DNA from 4 places in the Promicromonospora sp. NPDC060204 genome. Region 2 is predicted to be linked to each of the others. Evidence: riboswitches for the same ligand, from Rfam matches in the RefSeq annotation. Region 2 holds a riboswitch; each other region holds the start of a gene.

Region 1 (5,638 bases), on a different contig from region 2:
GCCGAGCGGCGCAGCGGCAGCAGCTCGCGCAGCGCCGGCTCGTCCACCTGCACGACGCCGATGCCCGCCGCCTCCAGGTCCGTCACCTCGTCGCGCAGCGCCAGGGCGACCTGGTCGGCGGTGTCGCCCAGCGGCAGGTCGTCGCGCACGAACGACCAGGCCAGGATCGTGACCGGGCCCGTGAGCATGCCCTTGACCGGCTTGTCGGTCAAGGACGCCGCGTACGCCGTCCACTCGACCGTCAGCGGCGCGGGCCGCGACACGTCGCCCCACAGGATGGGCGGCCGCACACAGCGCGAGCCGTACGACTGGACCCAGCCGTTGACCGTCGTCGCGAAGCCGTCGAGCTGCTCGGCGAAGTACTGCACCATGTCGTTGCGCTCGGGCTCGCCGTGCACCAGTACGTCCAGGCCCAGCTCCTCCTGGAGCGCGACCGTGCTCGCGATCTCGGCGCGCATGGCGGCCGTGTAGTCGGCGTCGGACAGCTCGCCCCGCACCCACGCGGCGCGCGTGCTGCGGATCTCCGAGGTCTGCGGGAACGACCCGATGGTCGTGGTCGGCAGCGGCGGCAGGTTGAGCCGCGCCTGCTGCGCGGCCGCCCGCTCCGCGTACGGCGCGCGCTCGACGTCGGCCGCGGTCAGCGCGGCGGTCCGCTCGCGCACCGCGGGGACGACGACGCCGGGCGCCGCGGCGCGGGAGCTCACCGCCGCGGTCGACTCGGCGAGCTGGTCGGCGACCGCCGCTCGGCCCTCGGTCAGCGCGGTGGCCAGCGTGACGACCTCCGCGACCTTCTGGTCCGCGAACGCGAGCCACGACTTCAGGTCGGCGTCGAGGCGGGGCTCGTCGGCGACGTCGTGCGGCACGTGCAGCAGCGACGTCGAGGTGCCGACGGCTACAGTCCCGGCGCCGACGCCCGTGCCCGGGGCCGCCAGGCCCTCCAGGACGGTCAGGCGGGCGTCGAGGTCGGCGCGCCAGATGTTGTGGCCGTCGATCGCGCCCGCGACCAGGGTCTTGGACTCCAGGCCGGGGACCGGTCCGGTCGGCGCGGCACCGCGCACCAGGTCGATCGCGATCGCCTCGACGTCGGTGCCGGCCAGCAGGGCGAGCCCGTCGCCGGCCTCGCTGCGCAGGTCGCCGTACGGGGCGGTGACCAGGATCGCGGGGCGCTCGGCGGCGGCGCCGTCGGCCCCGGACGCGGCGGGGGAGAGCTCGGTCGCCAGCGTGGCGTAGGCCCGGCGGACGGCGTCGGCGACCTCGTCGAAGGGGACGTCCAGCAGGTCCGTGACCAGGGCGGGTTCGTCGAGCTGCACCCAGGGCGCACCTGCGGCGGCGAGCGCGCGCAGCAGGTCGGCGTAGGCGGCGACGACGTCGTCGAGCCGGTCCAGGGGGCGGAAGCCCTCGGGGGCGTCGCCCACTGCCTTGCTCAGGAGCAGGAACGTCACCGGGCCCACGAACGCGGGGCGCGTCACGACGGCCTGGCCGCCGTCGGCCGGCTGCGCCAGCTCGGTGAACTCGCGCACGGCGCGGTCGTCGACGAACCCGATCGGGGTGTCCGGACCGATCTCCGGGACCAGGTAGTGGTAGTTCGTGTCGAACCACTTGGTCATCTCGAGCGGCGCGTTGTCGCCCTCGCCGCGGGCCACCGTGAAGTAGGCCGAGAGGGGCAGGCGCCCCCCGTCCGTGGTGAGCCCGGCGAAGCGGTCGGGCACGGCGCCCAGCAGGGCGACGGCGTCGAGCACCTGGTCGTAGTACGAGAACGAGCCGGGGACGGCAGCGTTGCCGGCGTCCAGGCCCAGGTCGACGAGGCGGCGGGCGGTGGTCTGCCGCAGGTCGCGGGCGGTCGCCTCCAGCTCGTCTGCGGTGGTGCGGCCGGCCCAGAAGGACTCGACGGCGCGCTTGAGCTCGCGCCTCCGGCCGATGCGCGGGTAGCCCAGGATCGTGGCGGTGGGAAGGTGCGGGTTCGTGACTGCCATGCGTATCAGCTCCATCGGACCTGGCGTTAGCACCTTGCCCCGAGATTGGCGCCTCGGAGGTAGGTTGCTGCGGTGTCGTGGAGCCAGGACTCTCGACCGCTCTGGATGATGAGACTTGATCGTAGGCATGCCCGGGATGTGGTCGGCAAACCGTCCACGCCTCGGACAAATCGGGGTCATAAGTTTGGTGATGGATCCGGCTGACCGTTTCGGCATCCGGTGATGGATTCTGACGTTCCCCGAGGACCGCACCCAGCGGGCAGCTCCCCGAACAGATCGGAACCACACCATGTCGAAGATCCTGATGGTCGTCTCTGCCGCGAACAGCCTGCGCCTGGCCGACGGCACCGAGCACCCCACCGGCTACTGGGCCGAGGAGGTCGCCGCCTCCCACCGGGTCCTCACCGCGGCCGGCGCCCAGGTCGACGTCGCGACGCCGGGCGGCGTCGCGCCCACGGTCGACGCGGTCAGCCTCGACGAGCGCGGCGGGGTGCCCGCCGCCGACGCCGCGGAGTTCCGCGCCTACCTCGACGGCATCGCCGGCCAGCTCGCCCACCCGCTCACGCTGGCCGACGTGCGCGGCGACGACTACGACGCGATCTACGTCCCGGGCGGTCACGCCCCCATGGCGGACCTCGCGCACGACGCCGACCTCGGCCGCCTGCTGCTCGCGGCGAACGACCGGGGGACGACCGTGGGCGCGCTGTGCCACGGCGTCGCCGCGCTGCTCAGCGCCCAGGAGCCGGACGGCACCTTCACCTACGCGGGCCGGGCGCTCACCTCGTTCACGGACGAGGAGGAGCGCCAGGGCGGCCTCGGCGACGCCGCGCCCTACCTCGTCGAGTCACGGCTGCGCGAGCGCGGCGCCGTCGTCCAGGTCGGCGCACCCTGGAGCAGCACCGTGGTCCAGGACGGCAACCTGATCACCGGGCAGAACCCGCAGTCCAGCGCGGCCGCCGCGGAGGCGGTGCTCAAGGCGCTCGCCGCGCGCTGAGCCCGGCTAGCCTGTGGGCAGGACGACGACGGAGGGGGTGCCGGTGCCGGGTCTCGACCTCCTCGCCACGTTCCTGGAGGTCTACCGCACGGGGTCGCTGTCGGCGGCGGCCGAGCGGCTGGGCGTGAGCCAGCCCGCCGTCACCGGGCAGCTCGCCCGCCTGGAGGAACAGCTCGGGACTCGCCTGTTCGTGCGGTCGCGCCGGGGCGCCGAGCCCACGGAGCGCGCCGTGGCGCTGGCCGCCGAGGTGGGGCTCCACGTGGACGGGCTCCGGACGGCGCTCGGTCCCCGCGACGTCGAGCCGGCGGTGCGGGGGCTCGTCCGGATCGGCGGGGCGGCCGAGCTGATGACGGTGCGTGTGCTGCCCGCGCTCGTGCCGCTCGTCGCGCAGGGCCTCCAGCTCCGTACGGCGCTCGGGCTCGGCGACGAGCTGCTGGCCGCGCTGGCGGCCGGCCACCTCGACCTGGTCGTGTCCTCGGTGCGCCCGCGGCAGGACGCTGTGGCGGCGACGCCGCTGGTCGACGAGGAGTTCCTGCTCGTCGGGCCTCCGGCGCTGGCCCACACCGTGGACGCGGGGCGTCTGGCAGCCGACCCCGTGGCCGCCCTGGCGCACCTGCCGCTGGTCGCCTACGCGGAGGACCTGCCGATCGTGCGCCGGTACTGGCGCAGCGAGTTCGGCCGGCGGCCGCCCAACACGACGGCGCTGGTGGTGCCCGACCTGCGCGCCGTGCTCGCCGCCGTCACCGGCGGTGCGGGCGTGTCCGTGCTGCCGCAGTACCTGGTCGCGCCCGCGCTGGACGCCGGGCAGGTGGTCGAGCTCCACCACCCCGAGGCGCCCCCGTTGAACACGCTGTATCTCGCGGGACGCCGCGGCGTCCCGCACGGGCCGGCGGTCGCCGCCGTCCAGGCGCGGCTGACCGAGGCCGCCGCGGAGTGGGGGAGTCTCTAGCGGGTCATGTCGCCGGGCCGGTCACGCCTCGGCGCACTCGTCGCTCTCCACCGGACCCGAGAGGCCGACGAGCGGCGGGTAGGCCGAGACCCGGAGCTCCCAGCCGGCCGGGTCGGTCGCCGTCACGTAGGAGTCGCCCCCGTGCTCGGCGTGGGTCACGTCCGACAGCGGGTCGAAGCCGTGCTCCTGGAGCACCGGGTCGAGCCCGGCGGCCAGGTCGGCGAGGCCGTCGCTGGGCTCGTACAGGTCGCCCTCGCCCAGGCTCTCGGCGAGGAAGAGCACGCACTCGCCGTCCGGCTGCTCGGTGAGGGACGGGAAGCGGTCCTTGGCGGTCCACTCGACCTCCGGGACGGCCTCCTGGAGCGCGCCGAGGACGTCGTCCAGCGCCGCCGTGTACTGCTCGGTCGCGGCCTCGCGTGCGGGGGCCGGCTCTGCGGGTCCGGCCGGGACGTCGGGACCCGCAGAGCAGGACGTCAGCACGGCGGGGAGCAGCACGGCAGGTACGAGCACGGCCCGCACCAGCACGGCCCGGACCGGCACGGCAGGGACCAGCACCGCGAAACGTGCCCGTAGGGGGAACAGGGGCTGCATCCGTCTCCTCGCTGGTGCTCGACGCCGTCGTGCCGGGGACGCTACCAGGCACGACGGCGTCGCGGTCAGAATGTCGCCGCGGATTCCCCGGGCACGCGACGGCTCCCGGCGGTCTCCCGGGGAACACGTTGCACAGCCGAGGAGGTAACGCTCAGCTAGCACTGCTACCTCAGCGTTACGCCCTCGGACGCGTGACGTCTTCCCCGAGGCCTGCCGGGTGTGCGCGGGCTGTCGCCCCGAGCACGACGGCCACCGCCGTCAGCGCCGCGCTCGCCGCCAGGGGTCCGGCGGGCCCGAGCGCCACGACGGCGCTCCCGCCGAGCACCGGTCCGGCGAGCGCGCCGAGGTTAAGGGCGACGGTCGAGAACGCGCCGCCCATGGTCGGCGCGCCGTGGGCCGCCGCCATGCTGCGGGCGATCAGCGTGCCGCCGACGGCGAACGACAGTGCGCCCTGCACAGGCGCTAGCACCCACACCGTCACGGGGCTCGCGGGGAGCGCGGCCCACAGGACCCAACCCGTGAGCAGGGCGGGGCCGGCGATCACGAGCAGGCGGCCGCCGTGGGCGTCGGCGAGCCGGCCCGCGGCCGAGACCCCGGCGAAGGCGCCCAGGCCGAACAGGGCCAGCACGGCCGGCACCAGCGCGGACCCGAGGCCCGCGCCGTCGGTGACGACGACCGCCAGGTAGGTGCACGCGCAGAACGTCGCGCCGTTGACCAGCACCCCGAGCACGAGGTGGCGCAGCAGGCGCGGGGAGCGCAGCGCGGCGAGCTCGGTCCGTAGGTCCAGCCGGGCGCGCGGGGTACCGGCGTCGAGCCGCACCGGCGTCAGGCAGGCCACGGCGACCAGGGCCGCGGCCGCGACCCCGGCGATCGCCCACAGGGCGGAGCGCCAGCCCCAGAGCTCGCCCAGCAGCGCGCCGGCGGGGACGCCGGCGACCAGGGCGAGCGTCGTGCCGCCGAGGATCACCGCCAGCGCCCTGGCCCGCAGCCCGGCGGGGACGAGGGCCTGGACCGTCGACAGCGCGACCGCGAGGAACCCCGCGTTGGCCACCGCGGCGACGAACCGGGTGCCGAGCAGCACGGCGAAGCTGTCGGTCAGTGCCCCGGCGACGTGCGCCGCGACGAAGACGA
Region 2 (5,638 bases):
AGCGCGTCCTCCCACTGGGACAGCACGTGCCCGTCCACGTAGTCGGTGCGCACGCCCCACTTCTTGAAGATCTCCTCGAAGATCACCACGCTGGACCCGAACAGCGCCCGGGCGGCCACGATCCGCGAGCCGGAGCTCACGAGCGCGGCCAGCGAGGTGAACACCGCGGACATGCCGGTCGCGGTCGCGTAGCAGGCGTCGGCGCCCTCGAGCTGGCGCAGGCGCTCCTCGAAGGTGTGCACCGTCGGGTTGCCGTAGCGCGAGTAGACGAACCGGTCGACGTCGCCCTTGAACGCGGCCTCGGCCTCCGCGGCGTTGTCGTAGACGTAGCCCTGCGTGAGGAACAGCGCCTCGCTCGTCTCCTGGAACTCGCTGCGCTGGTGGCCGCCGCGCACGGCGAGCGTCGCCGGGCGGACGCCGTCGGGGAGCGGCTTGCGGCCGGAACCGCCGGGGTTCGCGCCGGGCGGGTAAGCGCCGGTGACGGTCACGCGGGCCCCGCCGTCCACGGCAGGCCGGCGACCTTCCAGCCCTGCTGGTCCCGGACACCGTCGGCCCCGGGCGCGCCCTCGAAGCCCTCCAGCACGTTGTACGACGGCGCGATGCCCGACGCCGTGGCGAGCCGCGCCGCCGCGATCGAGCGCTGGCCGGAGCGGCACAGGAAGACGACAGGCCCGCCGGAGACGCCGGCCGCCTTGAGCTCCTCCAGGAACCGGGGGTTGGGGCGGCCGCCGGCCTGCACCCACTCGGCGAACACGGGCTGCTTCTCCAGCGAGGCCGTGTCCGGGATGCCGATCGTGCGCCACTCGCCGTCGGTGCGGACGTCCACCAGCGTGGCGTCCGGGTCGCCGGCGAGCAGGTCCCAGGCCTGCTGGGGCGTGATGTCGCCGGCGTAGCCGTCAGCCGGTCGTGCTTCGACGCGCGCGGGGTCGCTCATGATGCTCCTCCATCGGTCGTGGCGGTAGCACCCTCGTCCGTCCTCCGCTGCTGCGGGGAACGCTGGGTTGCTGCGGCGTCGTCGTGCCACGTCACTCGGCCGCTCGGGATGGTCGTTGCCAACCCTACGACATGGTGTCCGGTGGGTGGAACAGTGTCTCGACAGGTAACCCCAGTAAAATAGTAGGGAAAGCCGATCCTCGGTACGGTGACGCCGATGTCTGCTGACGAGGAGCCGCTGACCGGCGGGAACATGAACGCGGTGGTGCGCGTGGGCGACACGGTGCGCCGGACCGCCGGACCGTGGACGGCCACGGTGCACGCGTACCTGCGCCACGTCCGGGACCGGGGCGTCACGGACGTGCCGGAGCCCTTCGGGCTCGACGACCGCGGCCGCGAGGTCGTCTCGTTCCTCCCGGGCGATGTCCCGGGCTGGCCCGCACCGGAGTGGCTCTGGTCCGAGGAGAACCTGCGCGACGCCGGGCGCCTGCTGCGCCGGCTCCACGACGCGTCCCTCGATCTCGACCTGCCGGACGCCGTCTGGCAGCTGCCCGCCCGCGAGCCGGCCGAGGTGGTCTGCCACAACGACGCCGCGCCGTACAACATGGTGTTCCGCGCGGGCCGGCTCGCCGGCCTCATCGACGTGGACACGGCGGCGCCGGGACCGCGTCTGTGGGACCTGGCGTACACCGCGTACCGCCTGGCCCCGTTCGCGGGCGACGCGTTCGCCGGGGTGACCTACGACGTCGGGCACCTGGACCCGCTGGCCCGGCTGGACGCGCTGGTCGCCGCGTACGGGGCCTGCTGGTCGCGCGCCGACGTGCTCGGCACGATGGCGGAGCGCCTGACGGAGCTCGCCGCGTTCAGCGAGGCCAGGGCCGACGACGGCGGGCCCGCCGAGCTGCGCGACCATGCCGCGATGTACCGCTCGGACGCGGCCCGGGTCGCCGATCTCGCGGCCCGCGCGGCCCGCCCAGAACGTGGGACCAGCATCTGAGACATGCGTTGACAGGAGTTTTGCCCGCAGCACAGGATGGCCGCAGGTCATGAGCGCCAGCGTCAAGCCCCGGCTCGCTGGCCGGCAACCCTCCCTCCGCGGTGGGGTGCCCCGGGTGACGACCAGGCCGCGCGCAGCCCGCGTGCGGCAAGCGCGGGGGAACCTCCCCCAGGACTGTGCTGGAGGACGCCATGTCTGCTCCCACTCTCAGCCGTGCCACCGCGGTGACCGATCTCGCCCCGCTGCGCCCCGTCGTGGGCGGCGGGACGCTCGTCCCGCTCGTGGACGGCACGCAGGTCTCGTACGCGAACCTCGACGTCGCCGCGTCGGCCCCGGCCCTGCAGGCCGTCGCCGACCGCGTCACCCAGGTGCTGCCGCTGTACGCCAGCGTGCACCGCGGCGCGGGCTACCTCTCCCAGGTGAGCACGGCGCTCTACGAGACCGCGCGCCGCACCATCGGCGCGTTCGTCGGCGCCCGCGAGGACGACCTGACGATCATCACGCGGAACACCACCGACTCCCTCAACCTCCTCGCCGGCTGCGTCCCCGCGCAGGCCGACGGCGAGCCCGGCCGCGTGCTGGTGCTCGACGTCGAGCACCACGCGAACCTGCTGCCCTGGCAGCGCACCACCGGCGCGACCGTGCTGACCGGTGGTGCCACCGTGGCCGAGACCGTCGCCCAGATCCGGGAGGAGCTGGCCGACGCCGCCGAGGACCGCCCGTACGCCCTCCTCGCCCTGACCGGCGCCTCGAACGTGACCGGCGAGTCCCTCCCGATCGCCGAGATCGTCGCCGTCGCCCACGAGTTCGGGACGCGCGTGGCGCTCGACGGCGCCCAGCTCGTGCCGCACCGCCGCATCTCGCTGGAGTCCACCGGCGTGGACTACCTCGCCTTCTCCGGGCACAAGACCTACGCCCCGTTCGGCGCCGGCGTGCTGGTGGGTCACCGCGACTGGCTCGACCAGGGCACGCCGTACCTCGCCGGCGGCGGCGCCGTCCGGCGCGTGCGCGTGGGCGGCACCGACTGGCACGAGGGGCCCGCGCGCCACGAGGCCGGCTCGCCCAACGTGATCGGCGCGGTGGCGCTCGCGGCGGCCTGCGAGGAGCTGGCCGCGCTCGACCCGGCCGAGGTCGTGGCGCACGAGAACACCTTGCGCCGCCGGCTCGTGTCCGGGCTCGAGGCGATCGACCGCGTCGAGGTCGTGCGGGTCTGGGCGGACGCCGTCGACCCGGTCGGCGTCGTCACCTTCACCGTGACCGGGTACGACCCGGGACTCGTCGCCGCGTACCTGTCCGCGGAGCACGGCATCGGCGTCCGGGACGGCCGCTTCTGCGCGCACCCGCTGCTCGGCCGGCTCGGGTTCGACGCCGGGGCGGTGCGCGCCTCGGTCGGCGTCGGCACCGCGGGCGAGGAGATCGAGCGCCTGATCGCCGCCGTCGGCAGCCTGGTCGAGGACGGCCCGCAGGCCGGGTACGACGTCGTCGACGGGCTGTGGGTCGTGACCGACGACCCGCGCCCCGTGCCCGAGGGCTCCGGCCTCGCGGGCCTGCTGGCGACGGCAGCCCTGGGCTTCGACGAGGCCTTCGGCTGCCTCCCGGACGAGGACTGACGGCTACAGCGCGAGGGCCACGCAGATGCCGCCCATGGTGAGGTCCAGCCCGATGCACCACAGCGCGAGCGAACGGTTCACCACGACGTCGCGGCGGTAGTGCACCACGTCCCACCCGGCGTGCGCGGCGAGGGCGAGGCCCGCGAGGGCCAGCCCGAGCCGCGGCTCCAGGAACAGGGCTGCCGTCGCGACCCCGAAGAAGCCGGCCATCGCGGCGGCCTGCGGCCACGTCGCGCGGCGTCCGCGGGCCAGCCCGATGCCGGCCAGGACCAGCCCCACCAGGACGAACGCGATCCAGCGCGGCGTGTCCAGCAGCTCGGACGCGACGGGGATCGCGGACGCCAGGAGGGCGACGAGCCAGGCCGTCCAGCGGACGCCGGTCACGGCGGCGGCCAGGTAGCACAGCGTCGCGACGCCGATCGCGGTGGTCGGGTCCTCGGCGACGGCGTCCTGCCAGGTGCCGCCCACGATCGCCGTCCCGCCCACCAGCAGGGCGAAGCCCGTCAGAATGCCGAGCACGATCCAGGCGGTGTTGGCGGGCCAGGTCCCGGTCCACCGGCTCGGCCGCGCGGGGGCGGTCGTCTCGAACGTCTCGGCCATGGTCCCGTTCTCCCTGTCCCGGCGCTGTGGCGCCGTCGCTGTTGGATACCCACTAGGGGTACCCAAGCACGCGTCGCCGGGCCGCGGAACCACATTCGGCCACCACCGAAGTGTCAGGCGTACAGGTCCCTTGGTGGACCTGTACGCCTGACACGTCAGAGCGGAAAGGCCTGCGGACGGGGAAGCGCCGCCTCGATCTGGGCCGCCAGCGCCAGCAGCGTGAGCTCTCCGCCCGGCCGGCCGATGATCTGCACCCCCATGGGCAGCCCGGCCGGCGCCTCGGCGGTGGGCGCGGTCCAGTGGGTCGGCACCGTGATCGCGGGCAGCCCGGCGACGTTGAGCATCGACGTGAAGGGCGTGTACTGGCACTGCTGCTCGAAGTTCCGCTCCGGATCCTCCGCGTCGTACCAGCCGATCGGCCGCGGGGTGAGCGCGAGCGCGGGGGTCACGACGGCGTCGTAGGCGCTGACCTGCGCCACGAGGGAGCGCTCGAAGCCGGTGAGCGTGCGCACCGCCTCGGCGAGCTGCCGGGCGGGGACCGTGCGGCCGGTACGGATGAGCCACTGCGTCAGCGGCTCCAGCTTGTCCAGGGTCTCCGGGTCGTCGATCGGCACCGCTGAGGCGCCGCCCATCCACAGGGTCCGGAACGCCGGGGCGTACTCGGGGGCTGCGGCCAGCGCGAACTCGTCGACCTCGTGCCCCAGGCCGGCCAGGGCGCCCACCCCGGCGTCCAGCGCGGCGCGGGCCTCGGGGGACACGATGATGTCGTAGAAGCCGTCCCACGCCGACGACGTGGTCACGCCGATCCGGGCGAGGCGACCGGGGTCGCCGGCCTCCTCGGCAGGCAGCTCGGCACGCTGCGCGGCCGCGAGGTAGGCACCCGCGGCGTACGACGGCGCCCGCAGCGTGTACGGGTGCGCGACGCCGCCCCCGGCGCGCCGCGGGAGCATCGCCTCCAGCAGCAGGGCGGCGTCGGCGACGGTGCGCGCGATCGGCCCGTTCACGACCAGCCCGCCCAGGGAGTCGACGCCGCTGCCCGCGGGCAGCAGCCCGCGCGTTGGCTTGAGGCCGACGACTCCGCAGGCCGCCGCGGGGATGCGGATCGACCCGCCGCCGTCGGACCCGGGCGCGAACGGCAGCAGGCCCGCCGCCACCGCGGCGGCCGCTCCGCCGCTGGAGCCACCCGCGCCGCGGCCCAGATCCCAGGGGGTACGCGCCGGGGCGGCGCCGACCGGCTCGGTGTAGGCCGGGAAGCCCAGCTCGGGCGCGGCAGTCTTGCCGAGGCTGACGATCCCGGCGTCGTCGAGCACCTGCACGATCTCGTCGCTCTCCTCGGCCGGCGGCAGGCCCGCGAAGGCGCGCGACCCGAAGCCGGTGGGCACGCCCGCCCTGTTCCACAGGTCCTTGTCCCCGGTGGGCAGGCCCCACAGGCTGCCCGACGGCGGCGGCGTGCCCTCGCCGGAACCCGTCCCGCGGTTCTCCTGGAGCTCGGCCGCCC
Region 3 (5,470 bases), on a different contig from region 2:
GTGTTGTAGCCGGCGATCCCCGGGAACCATGCCTCCACCCGGTACGAGCCGCTCGACGGGATCGTGGCCGAGTACGTCGCCAGGTCGCTGACCTCGGCCGGCGTGGCGTAGCGGTAGTCGGCGCCGTAGCGCTCGGCCGAGAAGGACGACGTCAGCCAGGAGGCGCCGGCGGAGAAGCCGGCCGAGGTGTTGTCGACGATCACGGACCAGCTCGTGCCCGCCAGGGCCGCGGCCACCTCGGACCGGAGCTGCGGCAGCATCGAGTACAGGACGTCGCCCGGGCAGGCCGTCGCCGTGTAGTCCCGGTGCCCGTAGATCTGGGTGGGCGCGATGCCGTACTGGTCGCAGATGTACGCGCACAGCTCGACCAACCGGCTCCAGAGCTGCGCGGGCGGCGTGGCGCTCGTGTAGGTGCCCTGGTTCTCGATGCCGATGGCCTGGCTGTTCTGCCCGGGGGCGTGCGCGCCCACGACCGTGCCGCTGCCGTTCTGCAGCCGCGACAGCGCACCGTGCCGGCCCTCCATGACGTACCCGCCGCGGCTCAGCGTGAGGTGCTGCCCGGTGTCCACCCAGCCGTTGGCGAAGTGCCACTGCTGGATGTCGCGCGCGATCTGGTACCCGGCGGCCTGCGAGTAGTCGGTGACGTTGGCCGACGCCGTGTGGTGGATCAGGATCTTGTTCGGGTTGGTCGAGACGGTGTCGATCGTGCCGCGGGCCGCCGCGGCGCCCCAGGTGGCGCAGCTCGCGATCGTCGGCGCGGCCACCTCGACCCCGGCCACGGCGCCGGGCGGCGCGTCGGCGGGCGCCTCGGGGTCCGGTGCCAGGGACGGCGGGGCGTCCGCCGTCCGCGCCGGGGCGGCGCCGGGCGCGCTCCCGGCGGGAGCCGCGGGCGCGGGGGCGGCGACGGCGGCGGGCGCGGCGATCGTCGCGCCCGCGGCACCGATGCCGAGGACGACGGCGCCGCGCAGCAGGTCGCGCCGCCCGAACGCGGCGTGGCTGTCGGGACTGCAGTCGGTGGAGCTGTGGTCGTGTTCGTGCACGGTGGGGCCTCCACGGTTCGGTCGCGCTGTGACGTGCCGATTTTCATCCGTAGTATCGGCCGCTCTGCCGACCGGCGGGTACATCACACCCACCCCATCCCCCACACAACATGCCCGCCCAACCCGTTGAGTGCTGGCTATTTGTTGGTTTCGGGCGTGGAAAGCAACAAATAGCCAGCACTCAACGAAGGGGTTAGGCGGCGGCTCGGCCTGTCAGGCCCACTCGGTCCAGGAGGTCCAGGGCCGGGCGGTGCTTGTTGAACGTGTAGACGTGCAGGCCGGGCGTGCCGGCGTCGAGCACCTCGCGCGCGAGCGCCGCGGAGAACTCGATGCCGTGCGCGTGCTGGGCCTCGGGGTCGACGGCGCCGTCGGGCGCGGTGAGCCGGTCGAGGTCGCGCAGGAGGTCCGCGGGCGCCGCCACCCCCGTGAGCTCCTGGACGCGGCGCAGGCGCCGGGCCTCGGTGGTGGGCAGGATCCCGGCCAGGATCGGGATGGTCACGCCCTCCGCCCGGGCCGCCTCGACGAACCCGGTGTACGAGTCCGCGCGGTAGAAGAACTGGGTGATCGCGAAGCTAGCGCCCGCCTTCTGCTTCTCCAGCAGCCGGCGCACCTCCTGCTCGCGCGTGGTGCCGGCCCCGGGGTTGCCGTCCGGGAACGTGGCGACGGCGATGGCCAGCGGCCGGGCGGCCGAGCGCAGCGCCGTGCTGACGTCGGCGGCGCACCGCCGCTCGTCCACCTGCCGCAGGAGCCGCACGAGGTCCACGCTGGAGCGCACACCGTCGGCCGGGGGGCGCCAGTCCGGCTCGTCGCGCGGCGGGTCGCCGCGCAGGGCGAGGAAGGACCGCACCCCGGCCTCGAGGAACTCCTCGATCACCGCGGACACGTCCTCGCGGGACGCGCCCACACAGGTCAGGTGGGCCACCGGGAGCACGGGCGTGCCGCGCAGCAGGGTGGCGAGCACCTCGCGCGCGGTGGCCCGGTCGCCGCCGGCCGCCCCGTAGGTCACGGAGACGAAGTCCGGGCGGGCCGCCACGAGCCGCTGCGCCGTCTCCCAGAAGTTGGGCGCGGCGTTCGGCCGGCGCGGAGGCATCAGCTCGAACGACACCGTCGGGCGGTGCGGGTGTACCTCGGCGACCATGGCTGCTCCATCGAACCTGGCGTGAGCACCTTGCGTCCCTCGCGCCGCGGCGACGCGGCAGAAGGTCGGCAGGTTGCTGCGGTGTCAGGGAGCCAGGACTCTCGACCGCTCTGGATGGGGTTCGCCACCATGTTAAGCGCCCGTCCAGCACTGGGACAGAATTCGTCCGGAGGTCGAGACGGCCCGGTCCACGGTGTGTGGACCGGGCCCGCCCGCTACTTCACCGACCCGGCCACCAGGCCGCCCACCAGGCGCTTCTCGATGATCATGAACAGGATCACCACGGGCACGATCGCCACGACGGACACCCCGAACACGTACTGCCAGGACGTCTCGTACTGGCCCACGAACTTGGTGAGCGCCACGGACAGCGGCTGGTTGCCCGCCGTCGTCAGCAGCACCAGCGACGCCGCGAACTCGTTCCAGGAGGCGACGAACGTGAACACGACCGCCGTCACGATGCCCGGCCAGACGAGCGGCAGGTTGATCTTGGTCAGGACGGCGAACGTGCCGGCGCCGTCGAGCTGCGCCGCCTCGTCGACCTCCTTGGGGATGCCCGCGAAGAAGCTGTGCATGATCCAGACCGCGAACGACAGGTTGAACGCGGCGTTGACCAGGATCATCGCGACCCACGTGTCGAGGATCCCGATGGCGATGAACTGCCGGAACAGGCCCGACGTCAGCACGGCGGGCTGCACCATCTGGGTCACGATCACGAGGAACAGGAAGAAGAGCCGGCCCGTGAACCGGAACCGCGCCGTGTAGTAGGCGGCGGGCAGCGCCACGGCCAGCACGAGCAGCGTGGCGCACAGCGAGATCACCAGGGTGGAGATCAGGTTCTGCGCCAGCGGCGTCTCGGGCGTGGACCACATCGTGACGTAGTTGTCCCAGTGCCACTCCGTGGGGAAGTAGGTGGGGTCGACCGACCTGATCTCGGCCTTGGTCTTCACGGAGCCGAAGAACATGATCAGGTACGGCAGCAGGAAGACCACCAGCACCACGAGCCCGGCCAGCAGCCGGAGCAGCAGCGACCCGAGCGGCACCTGGTCCGTCGTGTACTTCCGCACCCGCCTCCGGTTGTCCGACGGCGGCCGGGCCGCGCTGTGCGCGGTGGTCCCCGGGTCGGTGATCGCGGTCATCAGACCTCCTCCAGGGGGCGGACGACCCGCACGTAGACGGCGACGATGGCGATGACCACCAGGAACGCGATGACGGACAGCGCGCTGGCCAGGTCGATCTGCCGCTGGTTCTGCATGTACTTGAAGATCATCGTCATGACGGTGTCGGCGTCGTACCCGGGGATGGACCCCGTCATGACGCGCAGGATCGGCAGCGAGTTGAACACGTTGATGATGTTGATCAGCACCGCCACCGAGATCGCGCCCCGCAGCTGCGGCAGCACCACGCTGAAGTAGGTGCGCGCCCCGCTCGCCCCGTCGATCCGCGCGGCCTCCACGGTCTCGCCGGGCACCGTCTGGAGCCCGGCGAGCACCGTGTAGGTGGTGAACGGCAGGGACACGAACACGGCGACCGCCATGGCCCACGCGAACGCGGTGCCCGGGTGGCGAGTCCAGCCGTAACCCTCCGGCGTGCTGATCAGGCCGACGTCCACGAGGAACGAGTTGATGATGCCGAAGTACGGCTCCAGGCCGTAGTGCACCACCAGCGTCGTCATGACGACGCTGGAGGCCCACGGCACGATGACGGCCATCCGCACCAGCCGGCGGCCGGGGAACGCCTTGTTCAGCAGTGCCGCGAGCGCCAGCGACCCGATCAGGGTGCAGGCGACGACGACCACGACCCACACGACGGTGCGGCCGAGGATGGGCCAGAAGTACTGGAAGCCGATGACCGTCGCGAAGTTCGCGAGGCCCACTCCCCCGTCGTCCAAGCCGCTCTGGCTGATGTCGCGTGTCGAGTTCCAGAACATCAGGCCGACCGGGAACAGGACCACGGCCGCAATGAGTGCGACCGCGGGCCCGATCCACGGCAGGGCCTTCAACAGGTCCTTCACCAAGTTCCCCGTGCTTTCGGTTCGGCGTTGCGTGTGGTCAGCCGTGCCGGGCACGGCGGTCGGTGCGGGGCGTCAGCCCGCGTCGACCTGTCCCTGGATCTCGGTCAGGACGTCCTGCGCCGACTTCTTCCCGTCGAGCTGGCCGAAGAGGGCCTTGAAGGCGGAGTCCGCGGCCTGCCAGTCCGGGTTGGTGCTCGGGTAGAACTGCGCGTCGGGCAGCACCTCGAGGAACGGCGCGAGCGCCTCCTCGCCGGCGAGCTGCTCGGAGCCCGAGAGGGTGGTGGGCAGGAAGCCCTCGGCCTGGACCCACGGCACGTAGACGTCGGCGGAGTAGAAGTAGTCGAAGAAGGCCGTGATGGCCTCCTGCTTGTCGCCGTCGTTCTGGAACGCCATGAGGTGGTCGGCCACGCCCAGCGTGAACGGCGAGCCGTCCTCGGTGGGGATGGGGTGGATCGAGTACTCCAGGTCCGGGTTGTCGGACTCGATCTGCCCGACGCTCGGCGGCAGGCCGATCTGCATGCCGACCTTGCCCTGGACGAAGATGTCGAACAGCGGGCTGCGGTCCGTCGCACCGGCGTCGGCCTGCGTGGCGCCCTCGTCGATCATCTTCTTGGCGAACTCGGCACCCGGGAGGTTCTCGGGGGTGTCGATGGTGATGGCCTCGGCGTCGCCGAAGGTTCCGCCGCCGCCCCACAGCCACACTGCTGCCTCGGCCTGCGCCTCCTCGGAACCGAGCGGCATGCCGTAGCCGGCCACGCCGCCGCCGAGCTCCGAGACCTTCTTGGCGGACTCGAGCAGCTCGTCCCAGGTGGTGGGGACCTCGGCGCCGGCCTCCTCCAGGAGCGCGTCGTTGACGAACAGCGCGCGAGCGGAGGCGATGAACGGCAGGCCGTAGGTGGTGCCGTCCACCTGGGCGTTCTCCAGGAACGTGGGCTGGAAGTCGGCGTAGGTCTCCTCGGAGGTGACCTCCTCGACCGGGTACAGCAGCTCGTCCGCGGCGAAGCCGGCGAAGGGGCCGCCGTTGTAGATGTCGGGTGCGTCGCCGCCCTGGATCTTGGTGGCGATGACGGACTCGAGGTTGTCCCAGGACTCGACCTGCAGGTTGACGTCGATGTCGGGGTTGGCCTCCTCGAACCCGGCGATCACGTCGTCCCAGTTTCCCTGGGTGGCGTCGGAGTAGCTGGGGACGAGCAGGTCGAGAGTCGTCCCGTCGCCGGTCGCCTCCCCGCTGGACCCGCCGAACCCGCAGGCCGTCAGTCCGGTCGTAGCGGCGAGCGT
Region 4 (5,638 bases), on a different contig from region 2:
CCTGGGTCCCGTGGCGCGGACGCTGCCGGGCCGCCGCGTACGCGCGGCCGCCGCCGTGACCGCCGCGCCCGACCGCGGGCGCACCGAGGCGTGGTTCGACACGGTGTCGGTGGGGCCGCGCGCCCTGCGCACGGTCACCGGCCGCACGGACCTCGTGGACACCCGGCGCGGCACGCACTCCTCGGGCGCCTACTCGCGGGGCAACAACGTGCCCGCGGCCGCGGTGCCGAACGGCTTCACGATGTGGGTCCCGCTCACCGACGCCGCCTCCGAGCGCTGGCTGTACTCCTGGGCCGCGCACAACGGCCCGGACAACCGGCCGCGCCTGCAGGGCGTGGGCATCTCGCACGAGCCGAGCCCGTGGATGGGGGACCGCGACCAGCTCGCGTTCCACCTCGTGCCCGCCTCGGGCGACGGCGACGACGTGCCCGACGCAAGTCTCGACGCCCGCTCGATCGGCTTCTCGCACGACGACGAGACCGCCCGCCCGCACCGGTACGACGTCGGCCTGGACGACGGCGCGCGCGTGGCCGTCGCGGCGGCCGACCACGGCGGCGTGCTCCGCTTCACGTTCCCGCCGGGCGCCACGACGGGACACCTGCTGGTCGACGCCGTGGGCGACTTCGGCGCGGACGGCCCGCCCGTCTTCGTCACCGTGCACGACGACGGCACGCTCACCGGCTGGAGCGACCACGGCAGCCCGCTGTCGGTGGGCCGCAGCCGCATGTACGTGGTGGGCCGGATCTCCCGGCCCGTGCTCCGCACGGGCCGCGCCCGCGGGCGGGACCACGCGACGTACGCGACGGTGGCGCTGGAGTCCGGGGTGGGGGCGGACGGCGCCGAGGCGGGCCGCACGGTCGAGGTGCGCGTGGCGACGTCGTACATCAGCGAGGAGCTGGCCTGGCTCGCGCTGGAGCGCGAGGTGTCCGGGACCTTCGACGAGGTCGCCGAAGCCGCCCGCGCGCAGTGGGAGGAGCGGCTCGGCGTGCTCGACGTCGAGGGCGCCTCCGAGGAGCAGCGGGTCACGCTGTACTCGAACCTCTACCGGCTCAACCTGTACCCGTCGTCGTACACGGAGGTCGGGGCCGACGGCGCGCCCGTGCATGCCTCGCCCGTGCTCGACGGCGCCCCGGTGGTGCCCGGCGAGATGTTCGTCAACCACGGGTTCTGGGACACCTACCGCACCTGCTGGCCGGCCTACGCCCTGCTGTACCCGGAGGTCGCGGCCCGGCTCGCCGACGGCTTCGTGCAGCAGTACCGGGAGGGCGGCTGGGTCGCCCGCTGGTCGTCGCCCGGCTACGCGGACCTGATGACGGGCACGTCGTCCGACGTCGCCTTCGCCGACCTGTACCTGCGCGGCGTCGACCTGCCCGACCCGCTGGCGACCTACGACGCCGGGCTGCGCAACGCCACCGCCCTGCCCACCCGGTCCGGCGTGGGGCGCAAGGGTCAGGACTTCGCGCTCACCCACGGCTGGGTGCCGCGCGACGTCGAGGAGTCGGTGTCGTGGAGCCTCGAGGGCTACATCAACGACGCCGGGCTGGCGCGGATGGCGCAGGCGCTCGCCGACGCGCCCGGGACCCCGGACGGGCGCCGTCGGGCCCTGCGCGACGAGGCCGCCTACCTGCGGCAGAGCGCTCTCGGGTACGTGCACCTCTTCGACGCCGCCACGGGGTTCTTCCGCGGCCGCGCCCGGGACGGCGCGTTCGACCCGGCGCCGTTCGACCCGGACGCGTGGGGCGGCGACTACACCGAGTCCGACGCCTGGAACTTCCTGTTCCACCCCGTGCACGACGGCGCGGGGCTGGCCGCCCTGCACGGCGGGCGGGCCGGGCTGGAGCGGCTGCTGGAGCGGTTCTTCACCGAGCCCGAGCAGGCCGACAAGCCGGGGAGCTACGGGTCCCCGATCCACGAGATGTTCGAGGCGCGCGACGTGCGCCTGGGCCAGCTCGGACAGTCGAACCAGGTGTCGCACCACATCGCCTGGACGTGGTCGGTCGCCGGGCGGCCGGACCGCACCCAGGAGGTCGTGCGCGAGATCCTGACGCGGCTGTGGACCGGCAACGACATCGGGCAGGGGTACCACGGCGACGAGGACAACGGCGAGATGTCGGCCTGGTACGTGCTGGCCGCGCTCGGGCTGTACCCGCTGGAGATCGGCTCGCCGCGGTGGGCGGTCACATCGCCGCTGTTCGACCGGGCGGTGGTGCACCGGCCCGACGGCGACCTCGTGATCGAGGCGCCGGGGGCGGCCGGGCGGCGGTATGTGGAGGGGCTGGACGTGGCGGGTGGTGACGGCGCGGCTGCGGCGCGGGAGATCACTGCGCCGTCGATCGACAACGGTGACCTCGTCGGGGGAGCGACCCTGCGCTTCGTGCTGTCGGAGACCCCGACCCGGTGGGGTGTGCCGTCGGACGACGAGGCTGGTGCTGGTGCTGGTGCTGGTGATGCGGCCAGTGCCGCGGGGGTCGGCGACTACTCGGCGTCCGACCGGCCGTGGCGGCGTGCCGACGGCGGCTGGCGCGGCGTGGAGGGTGCGCTGCCGCACCTGACCGACGGCGACCTGACGACGTCGGCCGCGGTGGACGGCGTGCTCGACTGGGCTCCCGCCGCCGAGGTCCCGGCCGGATCGGTGCTGCGCGCCTACACGCTGACCTCTGGCCCGGCGTCCGACACGGCGCCGTCCGCATGGCGTCTGGTCGCGGCCGACGGCCGGGTGCTCGACGAGCGGTCCGGCGAGGAGTGGCGCTGGCCGAGCCAGCTCCGCCCCTTCGTGCTCGACGAACCGGTGCCGCTCACCGGCCTCCGGCTGGAGCTTGCCGAGCCCGGCGCCGTTGCCCAGATCGAGCTCCTCCTGGACTAGCCCCTCGCCGAGCCCACCCCGATCCCGAAGTGCGCTTCTACCCAGTCATTACGCCCGAAAACAGCCTGGTTCCGGGCCCAATGACTGGGTAGAAGCGCACTTCTGCGTTGTGTGGGCTCGGCGGTGTCGGTCGATCGCACGAGTTCGGCTGACCGCTCGGCTCGTCTCGTGACCCCGGCCGGTTCGGTGCGTGACTCCGGCTGGTCGCCGACGCCGGTGTGTGAGTGAGCAAGGGGCCAGGCGAGAGTGCGCTTCTACCCAGTCATTGGGCCCGAAAACAGCCTGGTTCCGGGCCCAATGACGGGGTAGAAGCGCACCTTGCTCGGGCGGGGCCGCGCCGCGTCCGCGCCCGCGTCCACCAGCACACCCCCGCCTGCCGGCGAGACCCTGGTCCCGGGATGTGAGATCTGGGCAAGGATCATTGACTTCTATGGGTTCCATTCGTATCTTCTGTGACATCGAGACCAACCACACCAATCCGATCGGAGAGATGTAGAAAGCCTCGACAGGTCATGAGTTCCGACGCGAAGCCCCGGCTGGTCGGACGGCAACCCCCCGCGCGGGTGGGTGCCCCGGGTGAGGACCAGGTCCACCGCCGCCGGCGGATGACAACACGCGTCGCTCGCCGATGGGCGAGCAGGTGAGGAGAACGACGATGACCCGGAGCGCTGCCCCCGCCGTCCACGTGTCCCTGCCGTCCCGGAACGTCACCGTGCGGGCTGGTGCTGCCCCGCGCGAGGACATGTGTTGTCACTGCTCCTGTCGCTGACGGCGACAGTCCCACACTGACAGCCCCGACGCGCTGACCGGTCGCCACAGGCGCCACCGGTCCGCCGCCCGGAACTCCTCTCGGCGCCGCACGCCGAGCCCCGGCCGTATCCGGCCCTCACGTTCCTGACCGGACGTCCCACTCCTGCCCTCTGGCAGCCACGCTCCCGGGTGACCCCTGGACGCCGTCGCGCACCCTGCGCGCGCCGGCCGGGTCCTCCGGGCGCCGTCGCGCAGCCGCAGCCCGAACGGAGCCCCGCCGTGCCGTACCCGTCGCAGCCCACGTCCCTCGCCCCCACCTCCTCCCGTCCCGTCGTGCTCGGCGTGGACCTCACCTCCGCCGGCGCCCGTCCGGGCGCCCACCGGGCACGTGGCCCGGTCGCGCCGCGTCCGTTCGACGGCGAGCGGTTCCTGCACCTCGTGCGGACCGCCGACCGCGGCCTGCTCGACTTCGTCAGCCTCGACGAGGGCTTCCTGCTCCATCCCGGCCGCAGCCAGGTCACTGGACGGCTGGACACGGCCGTCGCCGCGGCCCGGGCCGCCCGGGTCACATCGGGCATCGGGCTGGTCGCCGCCGTCGACACGGTGCACGTCGAGGCGGGCCACGCCGCCGTCGCGCTGAGCAGCATCGACCGCGCCAGCAGCGGCCGGGCGGGCTGGCAGGCCGTGCGGCAGGGCAAGCTCCCCGAGTCCGACGACGCCTGGGCCGCGCGCGTCGAGCTCGGCATCCGGTCCGTGACCCAGGTGTGGACCGGACGTCCCGGCAGCGGGTCGGGCGCGGTCGAGCTCGACGCCGAGGGCCGGTTCCGCGTGGACCACGACGGCATCCGGTTCGCCGTCCGGGGCCGCCGCGCCGAAGGAGACGCGCTGCCGCAGGTGCCCCCGCCCGTCGTCGTCCGCGTGCGCTCCGAGGCCAGCGCGGCGCTCGCCGGCCGCACCGCCGACGTCGCGCGGATCACCGTCACCGACGCCGCGCACGCGGTGCGGCTGCGCCGCCTCGTGCGGGACGCCGCGCTGTCCGCCGGGCGCGACCCCGAGGAGCTGCGCGTGCTCGCCGAGGTCTACGTGGTGCTCGCGCAGGAACGGGCCAGCGCGCGGGCCCGGCTCGAGCTCGTCGAGGCGCTGGAGGGCACGGCGGCCATGGGCGACGGGCTCGTCGTCGCCGACACGCCCGACGAGCTCGCCACCCTGATCGCCGACTGGACCACCGTCGGCGCCGTCGACGGGTTCCTGCTGCGGCCGTCCTCGCTCAGCTCCGACCTCGACACCATCACCGACCACCTCGTCCCCGCGCTCCAGCAGGCGGGCCTGTTCCGCACCGAGCGGACGGCGACGTCGCTGCGCGGCTCGCTCGGGCTGTCGGACGTCGAGGCCGCCGAGCGGGCGCTGCCCACGGGCCGGCTGCTGAGCGCCTGACGGCTTGACGACCCGACGAACCACAGACGACCCGGAGGAGACCACCATGACCACCCCTGAGCTGCAGACCCCCGACGCCGCGGGCGCCAAGGTCGCCGGCGGCGCCCTGCTGATCGACGTCCGCTCGGCCGCGGGCCGCGCCTCGGCGGGCGAGATCCCGGGCGCCACGCTCGCGGACCGCAACAACCTCGACGCGCTGTTCGGGCCGTCCGACAACCCGGCGATCACCCTCGACACGCCCGTCGTGATCGTGTGCGGCTCGATCAACGGCTCCGGCCCGGTCGCGGAGGCGCTCGCGGCCCGCGGCTACACCGACGTCTCGCACGTCGACGGCGGTTTCCCCGCCTGGAAGGAGGCCGGGCTGCCCGCGACGGAGGCGGCGGACCAGCCGGCGGCGGCAACGGCGGACCAGCCCGTCGTGGACACGGCAGGACAGTCGGCGACCGAGGCTGCCGACCAGCCCGCGACCGCCGGAGCGGACCAGCCCGCGACGGCGCCGAGCGCGGCACCATGACGATCGCGGACGAGGTCCGGGCGGCCCGGTCGGTCAGCGGCACGGTGGGCGGCACGGGCGGCAGCGCGCCGAGCGTC

What was found. Region 2 has a riboswitch for S-adenosylmethionine ahead of ACFWEJ_RS24785 (aminotransferase class V-fold PLP-dependent enzyme). Riboswitches for the same ligand answer to the same signal wherever they lie in the genome.
Region 1: it holds a riboswitch for S-adenosylmethionine, as region 2 does, so the genes downstream of both, metE (5-methyltetrahydropteroyltriglutamate--homocysteine S-methyltransferase) here and ACFWEJ_RS24785 (aminotransferase class V-fold PLP-dependent enzyme) in region 2, are expected to answer to the same signal.
Region 3: it holds a riboswitch for S-adenosylmethionine, as region 2 does, so the genes downstream of both, ACFWEJ_RS26420 (methylenetetrahydrofolate reductase) here and ACFWEJ_RS24785 (aminotransferase class V-fold PLP-dependent enzyme) in region 2, are expected to answer to the same signal.
Region 4: it holds a riboswitch for S-adenosylmethionine, as region 2 does, so the genes downstream of both, ACFWEJ_RS09400 (LLM class flavin-dependent oxidoreductase) here and ACFWEJ_RS24785 (aminotransferase class V-fold PLP-dependent enzyme) in region 2, are expected to answer to the same signal.

The regions. Positions count from the first base shown of each region.
Region 1 is NZ_JBHWZO010000147.1:7,656-13,293, reverse strand. Features, by position in the region: gene metE (5-methyltetrahydropteroyltriglutamate--homocysteine S-methyltransferase) at 1-1,973, opposite strand, end outside; SAM riboswitch class I at 1,982-2,085, opposite strand; gene ACFWEJ_RS18145 (type 1 glutamine amidotransferase domain-containing protein) at 2,263-2,967, shown strand; gene ACFWEJ_RS18140 (LysR family transcriptional regulator) at 3,011-3,916, shown strand; gene ACFWEJ_RS18135 (hypothetical protein) at 3,938-4,507, opposite strand; gene ACFWEJ_RS18130 (Cmx/CmrA family chloramphenicol efflux MFS transporter) at 4,683-5,638, opposite strand, start outside.
Region 2 is NZ_JBHWZO010000280.1:913-6,550, forward strand. Features, by position in the region: gene ACFWEJ_RS24770 (O-succinylhomoserine sulfhydrylase) at 1-488, opposite strand, end outside; gene ACFWEJ_RS24775 (rhodanese-like domain-containing protein) at 485-934, opposite strand; gene ACFWEJ_RS24780 (phosphotransferase enzyme family protein) at 1,151-1,930, shown strand; SAM riboswitch class IV at 1,976-2,090, shown strand; gene ACFWEJ_RS24785 (aminotransferase class V-fold PLP-dependent enzyme) at 2,122-3,540, shown strand; gene ACFWEJ_RS24790 (hypothetical protein) at 3,544-4,140, opposite strand; gene ACFWEJ_RS24795 (amidase) at 4,296-5,638, opposite strand, start outside.
Region 3 is NZ_JBHWZO010000333.1:199-5,668, reverse strand. Features, by position in the region: gene ACFWEJ_RS26425 (N-acetylmuramoyl-L-alanine amidase) at 1-1,040, opposite strand, end outside; gene ACFWEJ_RS26420 (methylenetetrahydrofolate reductase) at 1,234-2,178, opposite strand; SAM riboswitch class I at 2,183-2,299, opposite strand; gene ACFWEJ_RS26415 (carbohydrate ABC transporter permease) at 2,394-3,317, opposite strand; gene ACFWEJ_RS26410 (carbohydrate ABC transporter permease) at 3,317-4,192, opposite strand; gene ACFWEJ_RS26405 (extracellular solute-binding protein) at 4,265-5,470, opposite strand, start outside.
Region 4 is NZ_JBHWZO010000053.1:15,930-21,567, forward strand. Features, by position in the region: gene ACFWEJ_RS09395 (GH92 family glycosyl hydrolase) at 1-2,863, shown strand, start outside; SAM riboswitch class IV at 3,372-3,483, shown strand; gene ACFWEJ_RS09400 (LLM class flavin-dependent oxidoreductase) at 3,893-5,047, shown strand; gene ACFWEJ_RS09405 (rhodanese-like domain-containing protein) at 5,094-5,561, shown strand; gene ACFWEJ_RS09410 (GNAT family N-acetyltransferase) at 5,558-5,638, shown strand, end outside.